DNA from 3 places in the Halobacillus sp. AWH4_228 genome. Region 2 is predicted to be linked to each of the others. Evidence: riboswitches for the same ligand, from Rfam matches in the RefSeq annotation. Region 2 holds a riboswitch; each other region holds the start of a gene.
What was found. Region 2 has a riboswitch for thiamine pyrophosphate ahead of tenA (thiaminase II). Riboswitches for the same ligand answer to the same signal wherever they lie in the genome.

Region 1 (6,835 bases), 1.4 Mb from region 2:
ATCCACTTGGACAGGTGATCTTCCTGTCCAAGTTAGCTGAGGCCGGGCCCACGGCAAGCATCCACCGATAAGCGGATCGTGGTCATCCACATGGCAGATAGGCAGTTGAGTGCGTCTAAACGCTTTTCAAAAGAGGAGAGGGGTGTTCAGGTATTCAAAAAGCTCTCTTCCTCGACCCACATTTTTTGTTTCCACGCCATCTCCCAGAACATATACTCCAGCTTACTCGTATGAATAAAGATCTCTTCGAGGTGAGCTTTTTCCCTTTCCGGAAGTCCGTCAGCCAGCTCGTTGATTAATTTTTTCAGTGTGGAAGCAAGCTCAGAAAATTCTTCGGACGCATACATCTCAATCCAATCGCCGTAAAACTCGTGCTTTTCTCCTTGATTTTGTTCGGCAAGGTGAAAGCCGATCACGTTGTAGCTCCATGTGCAGGCCAGCACACAGGCCGCCACCTCAGCCTCTGATCCTTGATTTGCCTTGTTCAGCATATAGCTCGTATAGGCGAGGAGGGTGGCAGAAGGTTTCGTTTCCTCCAGCTCCTCCCGGCTGATGCCGATCCGTTCCGCATAGTTCCGGTGCAGCTCCATTTCCTCACTTAAAGTGGAATGAAGCAGTTCAGAGAACATCGTCATCGTATCCAGGCTTTTCGCCTTAACGGAACCAAGAGCAAACACGCGGCAGTAATCAATCAAGTACAAATAATCCTGACGCATGAAAAATTGGAATTTCTCAAGCTCGAGCGTGCCGTCCCCAATCCCTTTGACGAATGGATGATCGAGGTAGGCCTCCCAAATCGGACGGGCACTTTCGTATAAACGGTCTGTAAACATTACGCTTCCTCCTTGTCATCTGCTTGTTGAAACCAATTGTATAAAAAAGCCATCATTGTTTTCGTATAATCCAACAGCTGTCTCCTGTCCAGCGACTCATTCACCGCATGCGCCTGATCCAGCGTGCCGGGACCGTAGAGAATGGTCGGGATGCCTGCTTCTGAGAGCCATCCTCCATCCGTCACAGTCGGAGACATGGACATTTCCGCCGGCGTACCATGGATGATTTTATGGGCTTGTTGAAGCTGCTGTACCCCTGGATGGGCAGGATCGACAGAAAAGGCGGGGAAGATTTCTCCGCGCTCCTCGATCATGGACGTTCCTCCCCATTTGAATTGAGGGGCATGGTTTTTCAGCCATGGATCGGCCTGGGCGGCAGCACGGACATGTGCTTCAATTTCTTCGATCACATCTTCATAATGCTCTTCTGGATAATAGTGCACGGTAATCCATAAAGCACAGCGGTCGGCGATAAAAGCGGCATGCCTTCCACCTTCAATGACAGCCGGATTGATTGTCGTCGATCCAGGTGGAAAGCCTGGACTCGATTTCGTCACCGCCCAGTGCTGCTCCAATTCCTGCAGCGACTGGATGATTTTCATCATTTTTTCAATTGCCCCTGCTCCGTATCTTCCTCCACCGGCATGAATGATCGAACGGCGTTCCGCGTCGTGGAAGGTTTCCGGACTTTCAATCGTAATCCATCCGGTAATGACGCCTCCCTGCCCCTGAATGGCACAGTTACTCGTATCGGCTACGATGGCTAAATCGGCATGATACCCTCTTTCTCCACAGGATTTTGTTCCTGCTTCTCCGACCTCTTCACCGACGACGGACTGCACATGAAGGTCGCCGGTCGGCTCGATTCCCGCTTCATGGAGCAGTTTGAGTGCAAACAGAACAGCCGCCATTCCACCTTTCATATCCGCCGTGCCGCGACCGTACAAGCGGTCGTCCTTCGAGGTCAGTGTAAAAGGATCATGCTCCCACGATTCCCCTTCATCCAGCGCAGCCACATCAATATGACCGTTTAAGATGAGACTTCTGCTGTGTTCCCGGTCGGTTCCTTTTTTCGTTCCGACGACAATCGGATCGCCGGGGTACAGTTCCCACGTGTCTATTTCAAAATCCATCCGGCTTAAATACTCTTCTATGTACTGTTGTGCTTCCGCCGCATTTCGGGCTGGAGGGCTTAACGTCGGAAAGGCGACCAAGTCCCCTAGAAGCTGGTGCATCTCCTCTTCCTTTTCCTCCACTCTCTGCAGCAATTCCTCTAACTGAATCATCGTACTCTCTCCTTCCATATAAAAAGCCCGCCCCTTCGAGAGAAGGAGCGGGCTTGATCATCATGTAAGAAAAGATCAATCATCGACCGCTTCACTTCCCTCCGCTGGTATGAGCCAGATCAGGTTGTAAGGGTCAAAGCTTCTGCTTTTCTCAGCCCCGTCATCAGGGCTCCCCTAGTGAAACATGCTATAAAACTGTTATTTTCATTACAACACAGGGGGCCGGAAAGGACAAGTCCCGTTTAAACGCGAAATGTAGATGGAGGACGTATAAAACAGGAGGCCATGGATGGACATCAAAAACGATGATTTAACAAGCGATGAAGTACAAGCATTCATAAAGGAACACCTTTTCAATATGACCCTGCACTCCCCGCCAGAAAGCATCCACGCATTGGATATAGAAAAATTAAAGCAGCCCGGCGTGACTTTTTGGACAGCCTGGGAAAAGGGAGAGCTGGCAGGAATGGGAGCGTTGAAAGAACTCCATCCGGCGCACGGAGAAATCAAGTCGATGAGAACGGCCTCTTCCCATTTAAGACGAGGCGTCGCCCACAGATTGCTCCAACACATCATAAATGAACCCAGCGCCCGAGGGTATACACAGCTCTTTATAGAAACCGGGTCTCAAGAGGCGTTCCATCCGGCTGTCCAGCTGTATAAGAACTTCGGGTTTGTTTTCTGTGGTCCTTTCGCCGGCTACAAGGAAGACCCGAACAGCTTATTTATGACCCTGAAACTAACGGATACTGTAATACATAGCCATGATGACCGCAACGGATAAGAGGACAGCCGCTGTCAGACTCCTCTTCAGGAAAGCAGCAGGAATTTTTTTAACGAGCGTGTAGGTGATTGGAAAAATGAAACTGATCGGTATGAGATACAAGCTTAAGAACATCGTAAAGACAGCCAATAACACAGCTAGAAGTGGTCCAATTAAAAGATACAGGCCCCACTCAATAAAAAAGCGTCCCAACGACAGCTGACTGCTTAAACGATCGGCTATCAAGGATAGGGGGAGGGCAAACACAGCATGCCCCAAATAGATGTTGACTAAATTAAAATATAAGTTTCCGACCAGGTTGCTGTAATCCGATGTGAGATAAATAGAAACCAATAAAGCTGTTACAAAACTGCTGATTAAGGCAGCAAGAATTTTCCGCATCGTACAGGCTCACTTTCATGTTGTTTTATTTATGTAGGTAAAAGAAGCGCAGGTTCCGGTTTTGGGTGGGTCTGTTCTGTTCCCGCAGGCTTCAACTTCCTCAAGACCTCACCACATGACCAGATTGCAGTATAGGCGTTGGCGACGCCTATGGATCAGGGTAAGGCAATGAGAGGAGGAGAGTCCTTTTTCTATAGGGATAGAGAAAATTATCCGCCCAGAGATATGGTCTCAAAGGCGGCTTCTTTTCCGTTTTCATAAATCCTCAGGATCTCATAACTTTGATAACCGTCGACTCTGTAGAAGCGTTCGGATTTAACCGAACCACCAGCGCCGGCCCCTGTCTTGTATAACAGGTTCAGCGTATCTTCTTCTGCCCGGACCTCGAAGGATGTATAATATTCCGCCCCTTCGCCCTGTTTTGTTCCGTTCAAATAGATATACACCGTATTCTGATCTCCCTCTTGGAACATATGATTTCCATGTCTATTTTTTACCGTTTGAAAATAGGACAACGCGTCCCCTGGAAGATCCTTTTTCCCAATTTCAGAGAAGGACCATTCCCTTTCACTTTGACACGCTGTCAGGATTAAAACAGATAAAAGCACCAATAGGATTCCCTTCAAAAGCAAGCCCCCTTTTACACTTTCTCTTCTATTCTAGCATTCCTGGATGGCCCTTGAAAAATCCATTTCACATGGAAGGAAAGCGTTGATCAAATGGATCAGCTTATATAACATAGTTGACTTATCGGAATTATTGTATTTTAATAGCACTAATAGATTTTTATCGAACAACCAGTGAATGAAGATGGAGGGAAACATGATGAAGGAAGCCTATCCGGTTATTGATGGTGCGGAATCGTTGTTTTTTGAAGGAAATGATACAGGGGTACTGCTCTGTCATGGCTTTTTAGGAACGCCCCAGAGTCTGAGAGAGGTGGCAGAAGGGCTGGCGGATCAAGGTTATACCGTATCGGTGCCACGACTTCCAGGTCACGGAACGCACTATAAAGATCTGGCTTCCTGCTCGTTCTCCGATTGGTATATGGAAATCGAAGCCGCTTATCTGCAGTTGTACTCCCGGTGCAGGGAAGTATTCGTCATCGGTCAGTCGATGGGAGGCACGCTGACCCTGGACCTCGCTGCTCAATATCCCGGCATTTCCGGCATAGCGTTAATCAACCCAGCTATGTATATCCCGGCGTTCTCCCATCTGGAACAAGCGTCCGAACCCTTTTATATAGAGGAAGGAAAGCCTGACATCAAAGACCCCGGTGCGGTGGAGATCACCTATACCCAGACACCGTTGACCGCTTACCAGGAACTGTTGAAGTATATGAAGGTCGTCAGAAGAAAATTATCCGGCATTCGATGTCCACTCACCTGTTTGGTGTCCAGCGTTGACAACGTCGTTCCACCGGAGAATACCGATTACATCCTTAGAAAAGTCTCTTCCCACAATGTATCGAAATACGTCTTGGAGAATTCCTACCACGTCGCCTCGATGGACTACGATAAGGATCAAATCATCGGAGCGCTGCTTTCCTATCTGGAGACGCGCTCCTCCATCAATCATCGAAAAAAGGTCAGCCCGTAAATGGCTGACCTTTTCAGGTTGTAGAGACATCCCTCCCGTGTTTATGATTGTCAGGAGTTATTAGATGAATAGGTTCGAGAAGCGTTGGGTGGTGACGCCTGCGGGAACAGCGCGAGCCGAAGATCCTGGGCAGGTGGCTTTAGCCGAGGCCGTGACCGTGACCCTCATAAAAAACACAATGGACAAATACATGTTCAAGAAACTGAAAAGGCCAGCCTATAAACGGCTGGCCTTTTCTTATTTACTCCAGAGTGTTTTCAATATCGTACTCCTCCATTTTTTCCTGCATCCAAAGGTCGTACTCTTCACTGACTTTGGATTGGTATAACGTCTCACCAATTTCCTCTTCGACTTCATCATAAACTGCATCCTGCGCTTCGGTATGGTCGGTCACTTCAATGATGTGATAGCCGTACTCCGTCTCAACGATATCACTGACTTCTCCAACCTCCATGGAAAAAGCGGCCTCCTCAAAGGCTTCGACCATTTCACCTTCACTGAACGCCCCTAGATCGCCTCCGGAGGCCACTGTCGTATCATCGATGGAATATTCGGCCACCAGATCCTCAAACGCCTCGCCATCGTCCAGTTTTGATAATACTTCCTCCGCTTCTTCCTCGGTCTCAGTCAGGATGTGTCTCGCACTTACCTGCTCAGGCTGATTGTAGCTTTCCTTGTTCTCTTCAAAATACGTTTCCTTCTCTTCATCAGTGATGGAAATCCTCTCAGCAAGCAGCAGATCAACAGCTAAGTAATCTTCAATATCCTTCTCTACGTCCGCAATCGTCATCCCGCTTGCTTCAAGAGTGGACTGGAAGGCTTCCTCACCACCGTACTGATCATAGTACATAGCCAGTTCTTCCTCCACAGCTTCCTGGCTCACCGTAATGTCATTGTCTTCTGTTTCCAGTTCAACGATTTTGTTGGTAATCAGCGTATCCAGCGTTTCCTGACCGTACTGTTCCACCAGCGTATCGTACAGCTCCTCCTTTTCAATTTCTTCTCCGTTCACGGAAGCTACACTTTCCTTCGGATCCATACTCAGGCTCAAAATAATCAGGAGGACAGCGGAAACCGCCACCACTCCTCCCAGCAGCATTTTTTTATTCATCTTTTCAAAACTCCTATTCTACTCATTGATTTGTTCCGTAAGGGTCACATTCACCGTCTGCGAAGTTCCATTTCGGTAAAATTCCACGACGACGGTGTCGCCTGCGTTTGTTTCTGTATATAAATATTTTCTCAGGTCCGTGCTGTCTGAGACTGCCACTCCATCGATAGAAGTCATCACATCGTCAACCTGCAGGCCTGCTTTAGCAGCGGCTGATGTTTCATCGACAGAGGCGACAATGACGCCTTCTTCGGTTCCTTCCGGCAGTGACGTCCGGTACTGGGCAGGCGCCTCATTGACGCCGACGACACCCACGCCGAGGTAGGAGCGGTCCACCTGACCATCTTCACTCATGTCCGCAATCAGTGTTTCCACATCATTACTTGGAATTGCAAAGCCAAGCCCTTCCGCATCGGCATCCGCCATTTTCAAGCTGTTGATTCCGATCAGCTCACCTGAGGCATTGATTAACGCACCCCCGCTGTTCCCCGGACTGATGGCGGCATCGGTCTGTATGACGTCAAGATCCCACTCTCCAGCAGACGTCGTTACAGAAATCGTCCGGTCGACCGCACTGACAATCCCCTGGGTGACCGTCCGGGATAAGTCCAGGCCGAGCGGGTTCCCGATGGCAAGGACATCCTCGCCTGCACGGATGGAATCGGAGTCGCCGAAGGCCAGTGGTTCGATATCAAAGCTTCCTTCTATTTTCAAAACGGCAATATCCGTAAGCGCATCGGCGCCAATGACTTCCGCGGAGGTGGTCTCCCCGTCAAAAAGGGAGATGTCCACTTCCGATGCCCCTTCAATCACATGGTTGTTCGTCACAATATAGGCGGCA
Region 2 (6,835 bases):
AGAGTGAAAGACAAAAGGTCTCCTGATTTATCTGTCCATAATCCGTAGCCGGACAAAAGGATGATTATGACTGATAAGAGGATTCGAATCTTTTTTAACATATGTATCCGCTCCTTATAAGTGGATGGTTCTCTTTAACTGCTGCCTTCCCTTAGAGGACATAAAACAACAAGACAAGACTGACAGCGGTAAAGCCGAAGTTTAAAATGGCATGCTTATTTTGGCGGATCAAGTGATACCTCCAGGCGTCCAGTCCGCTTTTCACTGTCCAGAACAGGATAAGAAAGAGGGATCCCGTGTAGGTGTTGGATGGATTGACATCCAACAGAAACCATCCGGCAGTGATCAAAAGCGCAGCGGGAAGGATGTTCCACGCAGAAAGGACTTTCAGTTGTGTCATTGTTTTCCTCCTCTCCGAGCCATATTTTACCTGAGATGAGCATAAAAAAACACCCGTCCTGAAAAGGGCGGGTGTTTTTAGAATGAAATGACTTGACTTGTCCTTCCCTGCAGAGGACCATTATCGTGGATATCCAGCGCTTTGGTAAGGTGGAAGAAGGAGCAGGTGTCGTTGTCTACCTCGCTTCCCTGAAGGCTTCTGCCATTGATGGAGCGATGCAGAAAGTCAAAGACGTTATTATCCGTTCTGTGTAACGGTTTATAATAAAGAGACACTATGAATATGCTCAATAGTCTTTTCTTCATGAGGGGGAGGAAATTGAAGCGGTGTGTCGAATTTGGTAAGGATTGGTTAAAAAAGGAGGTTTGTATATGTCGTATTCTTATATCATAAACGTAGAAGCGGCCATTATGAAAGAGGACCATATTCTACTTATTCAAAGGTCACCGGAAGAGGAGCACGCGGGAGGATTGTATTCGCTGCCTGGAGGGAAAATGGAGTTCAGTCCGGATTCCCTTGATGTGCTGGAAGATAACGTCCGCCGTGAAATTAAAGAGGAGATCGGCCTCACTTTGGATGGGGACCTTACCTATGTACACAGCAATACTTTTTTAATCGGGGATATCCAGGTTCTGAATATCGTGTTTTTGACTACGGATTTCACAGGAGAGCCCTATATAAAGAGTCCGGAAGAAGTGGCGGACATGGTCTGGGTCGAGCCGGGTCTAAACGAGAGTCCCGTCCCGATTCCTCCATGGACCGCCAACAGTATCCAGAAAGCCGTGGAACGGCAGTCGAAAATTTGTTTTTGACAAAAAATTCTAACGTGTTACGATGAAAGGGAATTTAATAACGAGCGATCCACTAGGGGTGCCTTCTCAAAGGCTGAGATTAAAGTGATGCTTTAAGACTCTTGGAACCTGATCTGGTTTATACCAGCGTAGGGAAGTGGCCGATACCTATACATGTCTATGAAAATAAATGTATATCAGCCACTTTTCCTATGCCGGGGAAAGTGGCTTTTTTAGTGGAAAAAATCAGTGGCGGATCGTTCAACAAAGGAGAGAGTGGATATGACATTTTCAGAAGAAATCAGAAAGGCCGTGGATGAGATTTGGGAGGGAAGTTTTCACCATCCTTTTGTCACAGGGATTGGAGAGGGAACGCTTCCTCTCGAAAAGTTCCGTTATTATGTGCTTCAGGATTCGTATTACTTGTCTCATTTTGCCCGTGTCCAGTCACTGGGAGCTGCAAAGTCTGAAGATATGGCTGTCATGGCCAATATGGCGTCTCATGCTCAAAGTACGTATGAAGCTGAGCTTGGGCTTCATGAGAATTTTTCGAAGCAGCTGGGCATTACGCAGGAAGAGCGGGAGCAGTTCAAACCGTCACCAACGGCCTATGCGTATGCGTCCCATATGTACAGAGGAGCGTATAACGGGGACTTAGGGGATGTGATTGCGACGATTCTTCCGTGCTACTGGCTGTATTATGAAGTCGGCGAACATTTGAAAGAATCGTCACCGGAAGAACCGGTCTATCAGGAATGGATTGCGGCTTACGGAGGGGATTGGTTCCGGACGCTTGTAGAAGAGCAGATCGAGCGCCTTGATGAACTGGCTGAAGCGAAAACAGATGCCGGCAGATCCCGGATGAAGGAATTGTTTATCATCAGCAGTCAGTATGAATATATGTTCTGGGAAATGGCTTACCGTATGGAGGAATGGCCGTTTGATTTAAAACAGTCGATCGCAGCCGGACGTGAATGAAACTGCACGTCATTTCCACAGGGCGGCAGTCCAGGGAGGAACTGTGCACAAGGGTGGCTGCGATTGAACCGATGATTGATTTCTTCCATCTTCGTGAAAAGCAGTGGTCCGCAAGTGAAGTGGCGGATACTGTAGATGCTTTGACAGACCTTGGGTTTCCAACCGAAAAGCTCGTCATCAATGACAGGGTGGATGTAGCCGTGGCAAAAGCAGTGCCTCACGTGCAGCTGTCCGGACACAGTCTTCCGGTCGAAGAGGTTAAGCGGGCTTTTCCTTTTTTAAACGCCGGGTGTTCGGTCCATTCTGTAGAAGAAGCTGTCACTGCAGAAAAACGGGGAGCAGATTTTATTTTGTTCGGACATGTCTTTGAGACAGCATCCAAGCCTGGATCGGCGGGACGCGGGCTCGAGGCTCTGCAGAGGGTCACACAGGCAGTCTCGCTGCCTGTCACCGCGATAGGGGGATTGACACCGGAAAATGTCAGCCGTCTTCAGCCCTTTGGAGCGTCGGGAGCGGCTGTACTATCCGGCATTCTATTAGCAGACGATGCGGAAAAGGCGGTCCGCCGTTATCAATACCGACTGGGAAGGAGATGGAGGGATGTTTTATGACGCAATTGTTGTGGGTGGTGGAGTGATTGGGAATTCTATTGCGTATCAGCTGGTTAAGCGGCAGAAAAAAGTCCTCGTCATCGACCGGGGGAAAACTGGACAGAAAGCATCAAGCGCCGCCGCCGGCATGCTTGGGGCTCAGTCCGAATGGAAAGGGGACGATCCGCTTTTTCAAATGGCGAGAACGAGCCGGGCGATGTTTCCTTCTCTTGCAGCTGAATTGAAAGAACTCAGCGGGGTGGATATCGGACTCCAGCAGAAAGGGTTGTATAAAATTGCCCTTACGAATGAGGAAAAGGAAGCGTGGAAGCAGCTGGGGAAATCGCAGGAAGCGGTCGGTGAAACAGCCCGGTGGATCGATCGTGATGAAATGCGTGATACAGAGCCGTCTCTTTCCGACAGGATTACAGGAGCATTATACCTGCCGGAAGACGGACAGGTAGACGCACCAAAGCTGACAAAAGCGTATGCGGCTTCGGCCGCAGCGCTCGGCGCGGATTTCCTGGAACACACGGACGTCACCGGTTTGGTGGAAGAAAACGGTCGGATCATTGGAGTCAACACCATCGGAGGCACGTATACAGGGGATGCGGTCATCGCAGCTGCCGGGGCGTGGAGTGCTTCGCTTTTGAATGCTGAACGCACCATTGTGGAAACGTACCCGGTCAAAGGGGAGTGCTTTTCTGTCCGGACGAAACGGCCGCTCATCACAGGGACCCTTTTCACAAAAGGCTGCTACATCGTTCCGAAGGCGGGAAACCGCCTCGTTATCGGCGCCACTGAACAGGTGGGTTCCTTCGACGAGTCCGTTACTGTAGAGGGCCTTTTTCAATTGATGGAAAAAGCCCGACGCCTCGTTCCTTCACTTCGGAATGCCGAAATGGAAGCTACGTGGGCCGGAATCCGGCCGCAGACGAAAAGCGGCATTCCTTATGTCGGTCCACATCCTGAAAAAGAGGGGCTGTGGCTGGCGACAGGCCATTACCGGAACGGCATCCTGCTTTCGGCGGTGACTGGAACGCTGGTGGCGGACCAAATCGAAGGGAAGCCGGTGGAGCCGGACTGGGTGACGAGTGGACAAAGCTTCATCACGTTATAAAGGAGGATCATCATGAATGTGAAAATTAACGGCGAGTGGCATGAGATTCCTGACCACCTGGCTGATGTCCGTACGCTTCTGAGCCACTTTCAATTGGATAACCGAGTGGTGATGGTGGAACTGAACGACACCATTTTAGAAAAAAGCGAGCACGGCCATTCACAGCTGCATGAAGGCGATCAAATGGAACTGGTCCAATTCGTAGGAGGGGGATAATCATGCTTAAGATTGGAAATTTCACGTTTAACTCACGACTGCTGTTGGGGACAGGGAAATATCCTGATTTTGAAACGCAGAAAAAGGCTGTAGACGTATCGGAAACCGATATCCTTACCTTTACCGTCCGGAGAATGAATATTTTTGAACCGCAGCAGCCGGACCTGCTTCAACAGCTCGATGTCGGCCGTTATACACTTCTGCCTAACACGGCAGGGGCGGAAAATGCTGAAGAGGCGGTGCGGCATGCAAAATTAGCCAAATCTTCCGGACTTTGCGATATGATTAAGGTAGAAGTAATCGGCTGTAAAAAAACGCTTCTGCCCGATCCGGTCGAAACGTTGAAGGCGACGGAAATGCTGTTGGAGGAAGGCTTTACGGTTCTTCCTTATACGTCGGATGACGTCGTCCTTGCAAAACGACTGGAAGAAATGGGAGCCCACGCCGTAATGCCAGGGGCGTCCCCGATTGGGTCAGGGCAGGGGATTCTCAATCCGCATCAGCTGGATTTGATTATTGAACAGGCCGAAGTGCCGGTCATTGTGGATGCGGGCATCGGTTCACCAGCCGATGCAGCAGCGGCGATGGAACTTGGCGCTGATGGTGTGCTGTTGAATACTGCTGTATCTGCCGCCGATGATCCTGTGAAAATGGCGGAAGCGATGAAGCTTGCCATACAGGCAGGACGGCTTGGATTTGAAGCAGGGAGGATCCCGAAAAAGCGTTATGCTGCGGCCAGCAGTCCAATGGAGGGAATGAGCCGAACATGAACGACCGATATTCAAGACAGACTCTGTTCCAGCCCATCGGGGAAAAGGGGCAGGAGAAAATCAGCAGCAAACATGTACTGATCATCGGGGCAGGTGCCCTCGGAACCGGAGCCGCTGAAAATCTTGTGCGCGCCGGGGTGGGAAAACTGACGATCCTTGACAGGGATTATGTGGAATGGAGCAATCTTCAGCGTCAGCAGCTGTATACAGAAAAAGACGCAGAGACCCGGCTTCCGAAAGCGGTCGCTGCCCGGCAGAGGCTGGAGCAGGTAAACAGTGAGGTCATCATTGATGCAAAAGTCGTCGATGCGACACCGCTTGAACTGGAGCCCCTTCTGGAGGGCGTTGATGTCATCATTGATGCCACTGATAATTTTGATATCCGGATGATCATCAATGATCTTTCCCAAAAGCATCAGATCCCGTGGGTTTACGGGGCCTGTGTCGGGAGCTATGGCATCAGCTATACCATTCTTCCGGGAGAAACGCCGTGCCTGCACTGCTTGATGGAGCAGGTGCCGCTTGGAGGATTGACATGTGACACCGCAGGTATTATCAGTCCAGCGGTCCAGATGGTGACCGCTCATCAGACAGCAGAAGCTATGAAACTGTTAGTCGAAGACTGGGACGCTGTCAGGAAGAAACTCGTTTCTTTTGATCTATGGACGAACCAGCATTCAGCCATCGGCGTCTCCAGCGTGAAAAAGGATGACTGTCCGTCCTGCGGCCGAGAGGCATCCTATCCGTTCTTATCCTATGACCAGCAGATGAAGACAGCTGTCCTCTGCGGGCGTGACTCTGTGCAGATCCGCCCGGCATCGAAGCAGGAATGGAACCTGACCGTGCTCGCCGAGACCCTGTCCGGTCAGGACGGCAAGGTGGAACAGAACCCGTACCTGCTTTCGTTTACGACCGGGGATAAGCGGATGGTGTTCTTTAAAGACGGACGCGCCCTCATTCACGGAACCCAGAGTGTAGCCGAAGCGAAAACCCTCTATCATCGGTATACAGGATAAAAAAAGCTCAGAGACCCTGTCTCTGAGCTTTTTTCCATTTGTAGAGAGCACGTGTTCTTTTCTAATGCCTCCTGAAGCTCCGGCAAACCGCTTTAAGCTGATGAGCGTTCAAGTCAACCCATCCCTATTTTCATCTCGTCATTTAGTAAGGTCTCGTGAAGTGTTTGGTGGTGACGCCTGCGGGAACAGCGCGGACCGAAGATCCACTTGGGCAGGTGGTTTTCCTGCCCAAGTCAGCTGAGGCCGTGCCCGCGGCAAGCATCCACCAAAAAGCGGAAGGTGACCACTCTGCATAATATAGGGAGCAGTTTTTCCAATAGGTAAGCACATCGTTACCCCAGCGCGACATCGAGCGTCATCATGATGGCGAAACCGAGCATGAGACTGATCGAAGCGAGGTTCACGTTCCCTTTTTCATGAGAACCCGGGATGATTTCCTTAGCCACGACGAAAATCATCGCCCCGGCAGCGAAGCTTAACGCATAGGGGAGAATCGGTTCGATGAAAATCACAGCAACCGCACCAACGACGGCCGCGATTGGTTCGACCATGCCGGAAAACTGCCCGAACATAAAGCTTTTCTTCTTGCCCATCCCGTCACGGTGGAGCGGCATGGATACGGCTGTACCTTCCGGGAAGTTTTGAATACCGATACCAAGCGCCAGGGCGACCGCTCCGGCAAGCGTCGATTCCGTTCCGCTCGAGGCAAGCGCACCAAAGGCTACACCGACGGCAAGTCCCTCCGGGATGTTGTGCAGCGTCATGGAAAAAATGAGCAGGGCGGTCCGATTTTTAGCACGGTTATCCTTGATGTCATTCAAATACTTATCTGTATCCAAAGCCGGAAGCATCCGGTCAATCATCAATAGAAGGGCTCCGCCCAGTAAAAAACCGACAAGGGCTGGAATCCAGCTTGGTACAGGACCATTCTCAGACATTTCAATAGCCGGTGCA
Region 3 (6,835 bases), 650 kb from region 2:
CAGAAGGGCAGGAAGTGCTGCAGCATCTCATTGACACAGACGGGGGATCCCAATACCTTGGTGAAATCGCTCTCGTCTCTCATACATCCCCACTTGCTCAAGAGGATACTCTTTTTTACAACACACTGTTTGATGAGAATACATCCTGTCATATCGGAATTGGACATGCTTCTCCTTCCAATATTCAGAACGGCATGAACCAATCTGAGAAAGAGTTGAAGACAGCTGGGCTGAATACGTCGCTATTGTCCGTTAATGTGACCTTTGGTACTGGAGATATGGAAGTAACAGGCATAAACGAGGATGGAAGTGAAGTCCTGCTGATGAAAGAGGGGGATTTTCAATTTTAAATCGCCCGCAGCTGAAAAGCGTCATCCATGGTGGGTGACGCTTTTTTGATCTTTCTCCTAATGAGGAAGGAGAGTGATACGAATTTCATCCGTATCGGATGTTTTACGATTATTTCCGAGAACAAGTTTCGTTTGCAGAACATAGGCGATATCGGGAGAGGTCTGTTCCATGTCTTCAGGCAGGACGAAATGGAATGGGTACTCAGTTTCTTCGTTGGAATCAAGTTCTCTATTCATTAAGATGGTTGTAATGGGCTGTATAAAAGCTGGTTTTCTTCCTGCTTCCTCTTTAAATAAGTCACATTCCAGACGTTGAATGGTTTGATGGGTGAGTCCCCCTTTTACGTGAAAAGAGCCCTGGACTGAATCGCCGGGTTTGAATTGGTTCCCTGATAAGACTAGATCCACTTGAGGAAATCCGGTTTTGATCCAGCTGAAAAGTTTGGCAAGCATAGGCTGATTTCTCCTTCATGATCAGAATAAATGACTCCATCCGGGGATGGATGTGAGTGGTGAATAGCTATTTTTTCGTTTTTTCACACGAGATAATGAAGAGCTGGTTAGCGTTCTTTCAGCTGTCTACACTTGTATAATATTCCAACCTCATGGAGTCGTCAATCTTTTATTCTATTCTTCTTTGATTCCATATGGCAGGGTTATAGTTGTTGGAAAATTATGATAAAGTAGAAGTCAAGAAGATGCTTGAATGCAAATGAATCATTTATTTTCCTATCTGTTTTCAAATAAAAGAACAGGAGTCATCCATCATAAGGCTGTCGTAATGGAAATGCCCGGTTCGCAAGGGTCAACCAGTGATCCCCGCTATTATGTACGTATAATCGATTATGACAAGGCAGGCAGCATGGTATCCTTTCGAATATAAGGGATTGAAAGTCAGATGAACAGGCTCAGGATGGCGGATGGGGGAACGATATGGAGTTTAAGGAATTGACTACAGAACGGCTGCGTCTTGTGGAAATGACTGATGGATATATTGATGACTATTTTCACATCTTGTCCAGAGACGAAGTGACAAAGTATATAGGGATGCCTTCGCTCACCCACCGGGATCAGGCTGACGGAATGATTCAAACCTTTAAAGAACAATTTAAGTCTGAAAAGGCTGTCCGATGGGGCATTTTGCTCAGCGAAGAAGAAAAGTTTATCGGTACGGTGGGGCTGAGTCATATAAGCCTCTGGGGGAGAAAAGCTGAAATAGGGTATGAACTGCACCCCGGCTATTGGAAGAGGGGATTGATTACGGAAGCCGTTTCACGTGTTCTAGCTTATGCGTTCGATGACTTAGGACTATACAGGGTGGGAGCGGTTACCTTTCCGGCGAATACTCCTTCCTCCAGAGTGCTTGAGAAAACGGGGTTTCTTAGAGAGGGCCTGCTGCGGGGCTACCTGTTTCAAAATGGAGAAAATCATCATGCCTATATGTATTCCATCCTGCGTACCGAATTCAGTAAACGTTAAAGTAGGGATGTGTAACCAATGAACATAGGGAAACTTTTATTATGGATCGCCGGTATTGGACTTATTTTTGGTGGAGGGTATGCGGCTGCTGTATATGTTGGTGACACACCTTCCTATACGTTGACTGCCGTGAAAGCAGGGGAGAATAAAGAAACGGCTGCCACACTTCATAATGGAGAACATCAGGCTGAACTGGATACGGTGCTCACTATTCTGCTGCATCAAAAACCGGTGGAAGGGGCATCTGTGGACATGGAAAATCCTGATGTAACCTTGAAGTTGATCAGTCCGGAACGGTCCATCGGCATTCTGGACGCAAGGGTTTGGTTTGAAGAAGACAGGGCTGTGCTTGGAATTCGTAGTGGACAGACGTGGAATAGTATCCGGTTTTCGGAGTTGTCACAAAACGATGCCTCATACATCCGGTCCATCATCGACGAAGAATAATTCGTCGTTATAGGTAAGCGCTTTATTTAAAGTGGAGAGAAGGATAGAGAGGGTGGGCGCCCTCTCTATCCTTCTCTAATAATATCCGGGAAGGTATCCAGCTGGACATGGATTTAAAACTGGCCGTTGTACCATTGGAAATAGTCTAAGTGAATAGACAGAACGATCAATGCCCCCAGCACCGTAAACATGAGTAGAGGAAACCCCCAGTCCTTTGCGCTGATTTTCATCGGTCTGTAAAACGTACGTGACCGTTCCCCCGTAAATCCTTTGGACTCCATGGCAGCAGCTGTTCGTTCTGCTTTTCTGACAGCGCCTGCCAAAAGAGGGATGGAATAGCGCTGCAACTGTTTAAACTTTCCTTTGAGCGATTTGGATTCTGTGACTCCTCGTATGCGGTGGGCCGCCCGAATCTGATCGAATTCTTCTTTCATCATTGGAAGGAAACGGTATCCTGCCATCAGACCATATGCAAGCTTGGGAGGCAGTTTCAGTTGTTGAATGAGGCTTAATATGAAATGAACCATGTTTGTCGTAAATACAAACAAAAGAGATAAGGCGGCAAAGGCCATTACACGAAAGGAAAGCGCCAGAGCCATCAATAAATCTTCTTTTGGGAACAGAAACCCAGCAAGGCGGATAGTCTCGTCGGGACTTGCTGGTGCATCGGCAAAGGCAATGGTCGTCCACAGCATGCCGAAGGCGAATACGGTGAACGCGGAGAGGTATAGGACATATACTCGTTTCCGAAACCTGCCGAAAATCAGTGTCAAAGCGATTGTAAATCCTGTGAAGACGAAAGGGGTTACAGGATCGAATAAGAAGGCGAGTACAAAGACGAGTCCTATTATCGTGCAGGCTTTCATGGCAGGATTAAGAGTATGAAGGGACATGAAAGCGGCTCCTTTCTATTAATAATCGATTCAGTTGAACAGGAAGGGGAGGTTCAACAGGCCAACCCGGAAGTCGGTTATCGTTCCAAAGATGTTCTGGGAGACCATCGTAAGCGATCCTTCCTTGTTCCATCACAATCACCCTTGTCGCATATTGGTGAACAAGCTCCACATCATGTGTGATCATCAATAAGGTGGTCCCTTGTTGAAAGCGCTGCTCAAGCAGAGCCATCAGTTGTTGGGTCGAGACCGCATCCTGACCGAAAGTCGGTTCATCCAGCAAAAGAAGCGATTGATTTTCCACGATCATCGTGGCCACGCTTAAACGGCGTTTCTGCCCCTGACTTAACTGATAAGGATGATGCCTGTCTAATCCATTCAATCGGCACAGGGAGAGCAGATGTTCAACCTGCCGGCGTATTTCCAATTCGGGTGTTCCCCGCTGCCTTAAACTGAAAGCAATCTCCTCGAACACTTCATCGGTTACAAATTGGTGTTCCGGATTTTGAAAAACGTACCCCACCTGTGTACGTAAGTTGTCCGCTCTCCATTTTTTCATGGATGTCCCTTTCCAAGTCACTGTGCCTCTGTCCGCCTTTGTGATGCCGGCCATTATTTTGGAAAGACTGGATTTGCCACTTCCATTCGCCCCTACCACAGCAATCCATTCTCCTTCATAAAGGGAGAGAGTGAGATCCTTTAAAATATGTTTCCACTGGACATCGGATAATTCCAAGAGCGCCTTTCCGCGTCTGTTCGGGTTACGAACATTTGATGGAACTTCAATGTTCCGCTGCGATAACTCCTCCAGGGTAAATGGATAGGGAGGAGGGCAGTCTTCGTCTATGCTGTACTGCACAGCATAGGGAAGCCGGATCCCCTGATTGTGGATGGCGCGGCCCTGGTTATTGATGACTTCTTTTAACGGCCCCTTTGTAAGAATCCCGCCATCGGAGTGGAGTACAATGACATGCTTGAGAAGTTCCAGCCATCCTTCCAATCTGTGTTCGATCACAATCAAGGTGAGACTTCTAGTTTTTTTTATGGAAGTCAGAATAGTAATGAAATCACGAGCAGACTGCGGATCCAGATTAGCTGTCGGTTCATCCAGGAGAAGGATGTCCGGCTCCATCACCAGCACACAGGCAAGGGCCAGTTTCTGCTTCTGTCCGCCGGACAAGTGATGGATGAACGACGTTTTTTTATCCAGTAGATTCACCTGTGCAAGGACATCATCTATTTTGTGTTCCATCTCCTCAGCAGGTACATGAAGGTTTTCTAAACCAAAGGCGATTTCATCCTCGACGGTCAGCATACAAAATTGAGTTTCGGGGTCTTGAAAAACACTTCCAACAGTTTTAGCCAGCTCTCCCGGTTTGAAGTCGCTTGTTGAGCGTCCGTAAATGGCAGCACGCCCATTCATCTCGCCATCCAAATCCTCCGGGTAAAGCCCGTTTATACATTGGACAAGCGAGCTTTTTCCTGAACCGCTCGGGCCAAGGATGAGGGTGTCCTGTTCGTTTTCGATGGAGAGGGTGATATCCGTCAATACGGTTTTTTCATTTTCTTCATACGTAAGCGTCAGGTTTTCCAATTGTACAGCCGTCTTCATCAGGAAGCCTTCTTCTTTCTTAATTCCCGCCCGAGAGCAAAACTGGAAAGGACGCCGGTACGGGCAAGTCCGTCAGCCACGGCTTTACCCAATACTCCGGAAATCACAGCGCCGCTGACCATACGGACAATCAGCATGGCAGCGACGTATCCACCACTTAACGCAGCGTATCCAGATTGGAAATACCCCCATGCGAAACTGAAAACGGCAGCCATCACGCCGGCGAGCATGAGTACAGAAAGATGATAAGACCGGTAACGCGTCAGAGCAAACGCACTTTCCGCTCCGAATCCCTGAATCATTCCCGTTAGAATCAATAGGGGACCGGAAGCATTCCCGAGCAGAACTTCAATTGTCGCTGCGATGGTTTCAGAGAGAAAAGCTGCGCCCGGGCGGCGTAAAATATAGGCGGCAATGATGGATACGATAAACCAGATACCAAAGATAAAATCATATCCGATTGGACCAAAGAGACCTGAGAGAAGTTTTCCAACAGGCAGGAAAGCGAGATAGACGACAGCGAAAACGACGGACAAGACAGATAGAACAACGATTTCTTTGAGTTTCCAGTTTTTCATAAGATGCTCCCCCTGGAGGAAGGGCTGTTGACCGACACCGATACAGTCATGACGGTGTGAGACGACCCTGAAGCTTCTGTCTCACGGAAAACGTTTTCCAACCCTTCGAAAACCGTATGGGTATCTCCGTCAAGTCTTGTAGAATAGTGGGCGGGCGTCACTTGGATGCCCTTCGATTTCATCGCTTCAATCTGCTTGTATATTGTATCCATATAACTGTCCCCTCCCATTGGATAGAGCGAAAACTTAGCTGCTAATGGCTGGGTAATCGAGCGGGAAGTGTCTTCATTCCTCCGTTGCAGGGATTCAGCCATATACGTGTCTCCAGCCGAGTCTCCCGGGCACCCGATTGAATAAGTCGCATGAAAAGCCGCATGAACACCTTCTTTGGATACATGAAGAAGGATAGCCTTTGTCACATCAAAAATATGTTCCATCCGCCCCCGTACCGTCGTAGAGACATCATCGGTATCGAGCCATACTTTAGATGTATCCACTTCCTTTAAGCTTTCCAGAATTATACCCGCAAACTCATCACTCATCGGATGTATGGAAAACGAACATCCAGCAATTTTCGATGTACCACAAACTTGATTCATCCATCATTCCTCCTTTTTTTAAACACAAAGCTCTGTTAAAGTCTGTTGTTGTTATTTTAAACGAGTACTAAATCGTCTCCGTCTGGAATTAGGGGTCCGGCCCGTTGTTTACTCAGAGCATGGGATGGCAGAGAAAATTGTCCGCTTTCCGCGGGGAACGAAGTTTGAGGAGGCTCACGGTACCCCGTGGAAAGGGAGTCATTCCCAAGGCCGCCTCCTGCAAATCCCATGACAGAAAGGGGTGATAGGAGCTCACATGTTAAATAACAACACCAAGCAATAACAGACCCAAACACAAAAAAACTGCATCCCATGGGAATGCAGTCCGTTGATCGATGAATAAAACCTGTAAAGGCCTGATTGATAGAACGGCTGCACTTCCCCACGCTAGTATTATCTAGTTCGGGTGCCAAGGGTCGGATCATCCTCTCAGCCGCTCGCAGCAGCTCCCCTAGTGCCTCATATGTATACAGTTTTTTGTATTGACTCTATCGTAGCGGATGTTGGAATATTTGTAAATGTTTATTCTCCTTTTTATGAATACGAATGATAGAGTTCATTTTCAAAATCTTCCAATCGTGATACGCTGAAGATAATAGAATCTGTCATATCTTGAGTGGAATAAAAGAGTCGGACAATCAGAAGACAAGGGATACCATCAATGGGAAGGGGAAGACAGATATGAACACTCACATGAATCGCACAAGCAGGTGGATGAAGCGGTATGCACGTCCATTGGAAGCAGCCAGATGGGAAGCACTTTTTGAAAGAGGTCCTAAAGAAAAGGTCCTCGTATACTTGAGTGCGTTCCAAAATGAAGATGGAGGTTTTGGTCACGGAATTGAGCCGGATTTTCAACTTCCAGCTTCGTCTCCAA

Region 1: it holds a riboswitch for thiamine pyrophosphate, as region 2 does, so the genes downstream of both, ACXADP_RS05500 (acetylornithine deacetylase) here and tenA (thiaminase II) in region 2, are expected to answer to the same signal.
Region 3: it holds a riboswitch for thiamine pyrophosphate, as region 2 does, so the genes downstream of both, ACXADP_RS09610 (YkoF family thiamine/hydroxymethylpyrimidine-binding protein) here and tenA (thiaminase II) in region 2, are expected to answer to the same signal.

Annotation. Positions count from the first base shown of each region.
Region 1 is NZ_JBSWTE010000001.1:1,124,193-1,131,027, reverse strand. Features, by position in the region: gene tenA (thiaminase II) at 147-833, opposite strand; gene ACXADP_RS05500 (acetylornithine deacetylase) at 833-2,119, opposite strand; TPP riboswitch at 2,199-2,305, opposite strand; gene ACXADP_RS05495 (GNAT family N-acetyltransferase) at 2,409-2,903, shown strand; gene ACXADP_RS05490 (hypothetical protein) at 2,859-3,284, opposite strand; gene ACXADP_RS05485 (hypothetical protein) at 3,494-3,910, opposite strand; gene ACXADP_RS05480 (alpha/beta hydrolase) at 4,110-4,883, shown strand; gene ACXADP_RS05475 (peptidylprolyl isomerase) at 5,125-5,994, opposite strand; gene ACXADP_RS05470 (S1C family serine protease) at 6,013-6,835, opposite strand, start outside.
Region 2 is NZ_JBSWTE010000001.1:2,549,500-2,556,334, reverse strand. Features, by position in the region: gene ACXADP_RS13060 (hypothetical protein) at 1-101, opposite strand, end outside; gene ACXADP_RS13055 (hypothetical protein) at 152-400, opposite strand; gene ACXADP_RS13050 (hypothetical protein) at 493-654, shown strand; gene ACXADP_RS13045 (NUDIX domain-containing protein) at 772-1,212, shown strand; TPP riboswitch at 1,257-1,364, shown strand; gene tenA (thiaminase II) at 1,474-2,169, shown strand; gene tenI (thiazole tautomerase TenI) at 2,166-2,780, shown strand; gene thiO (glycine oxidase ThiO) at 2,770-3,879, shown strand; gene thiS (sulfur carrier protein ThiS) at 3,892-4,095, shown strand; gene ACXADP_RS13020 (thiazole synthase) at 4,098-4,865, shown strand; gene ACXADP_RS13015 (thiazole biosynthesis adenylyltransferase ThiF) at 4,862-5,881, shown strand; gene ACXADP_RS13010 (ZIP family metal transporter) at 6,214-6,835, opposite strand, start outside.
Region 3 is NZ_JBSWTE010000001.1:1,903,447-1,910,281, forward strand. Features, by position in the region: gene ACXADP_RS09575 (aminopeptidase) at 1-350, shown strand, start outside; gene ACXADP_RS09580 (sporulation protein) at 408-803, opposite strand; gene ACXADP_RS09585 (GNAT family N-acetyltransferase) at 1,284-1,829, shown strand; gene ACXADP_RS09590 (hypothetical protein) at 1,848-2,276, shown strand; gene ACXADP_RS09595 (energy-coupling factor transporter transmembrane component T family protein) at 2,390-3,169, opposite strand; gene ACXADP_RS09600 (ABC transporter ATP-binding protein) at 3,150-4,781, opposite strand; gene ACXADP_RS09605 (ECF transporter S component) at 4,781-5,359, opposite strand; gene ACXADP_RS09610 (YkoF family thiamine/hydroxymethylpyrimidine-binding protein) at 5,356-5,958, opposite strand; TPP riboswitch at 6,321-6,421, opposite strand; gene ACXADP_RS09615 (hypothetical protein) at 6,640-6,835, shown strand, end outside.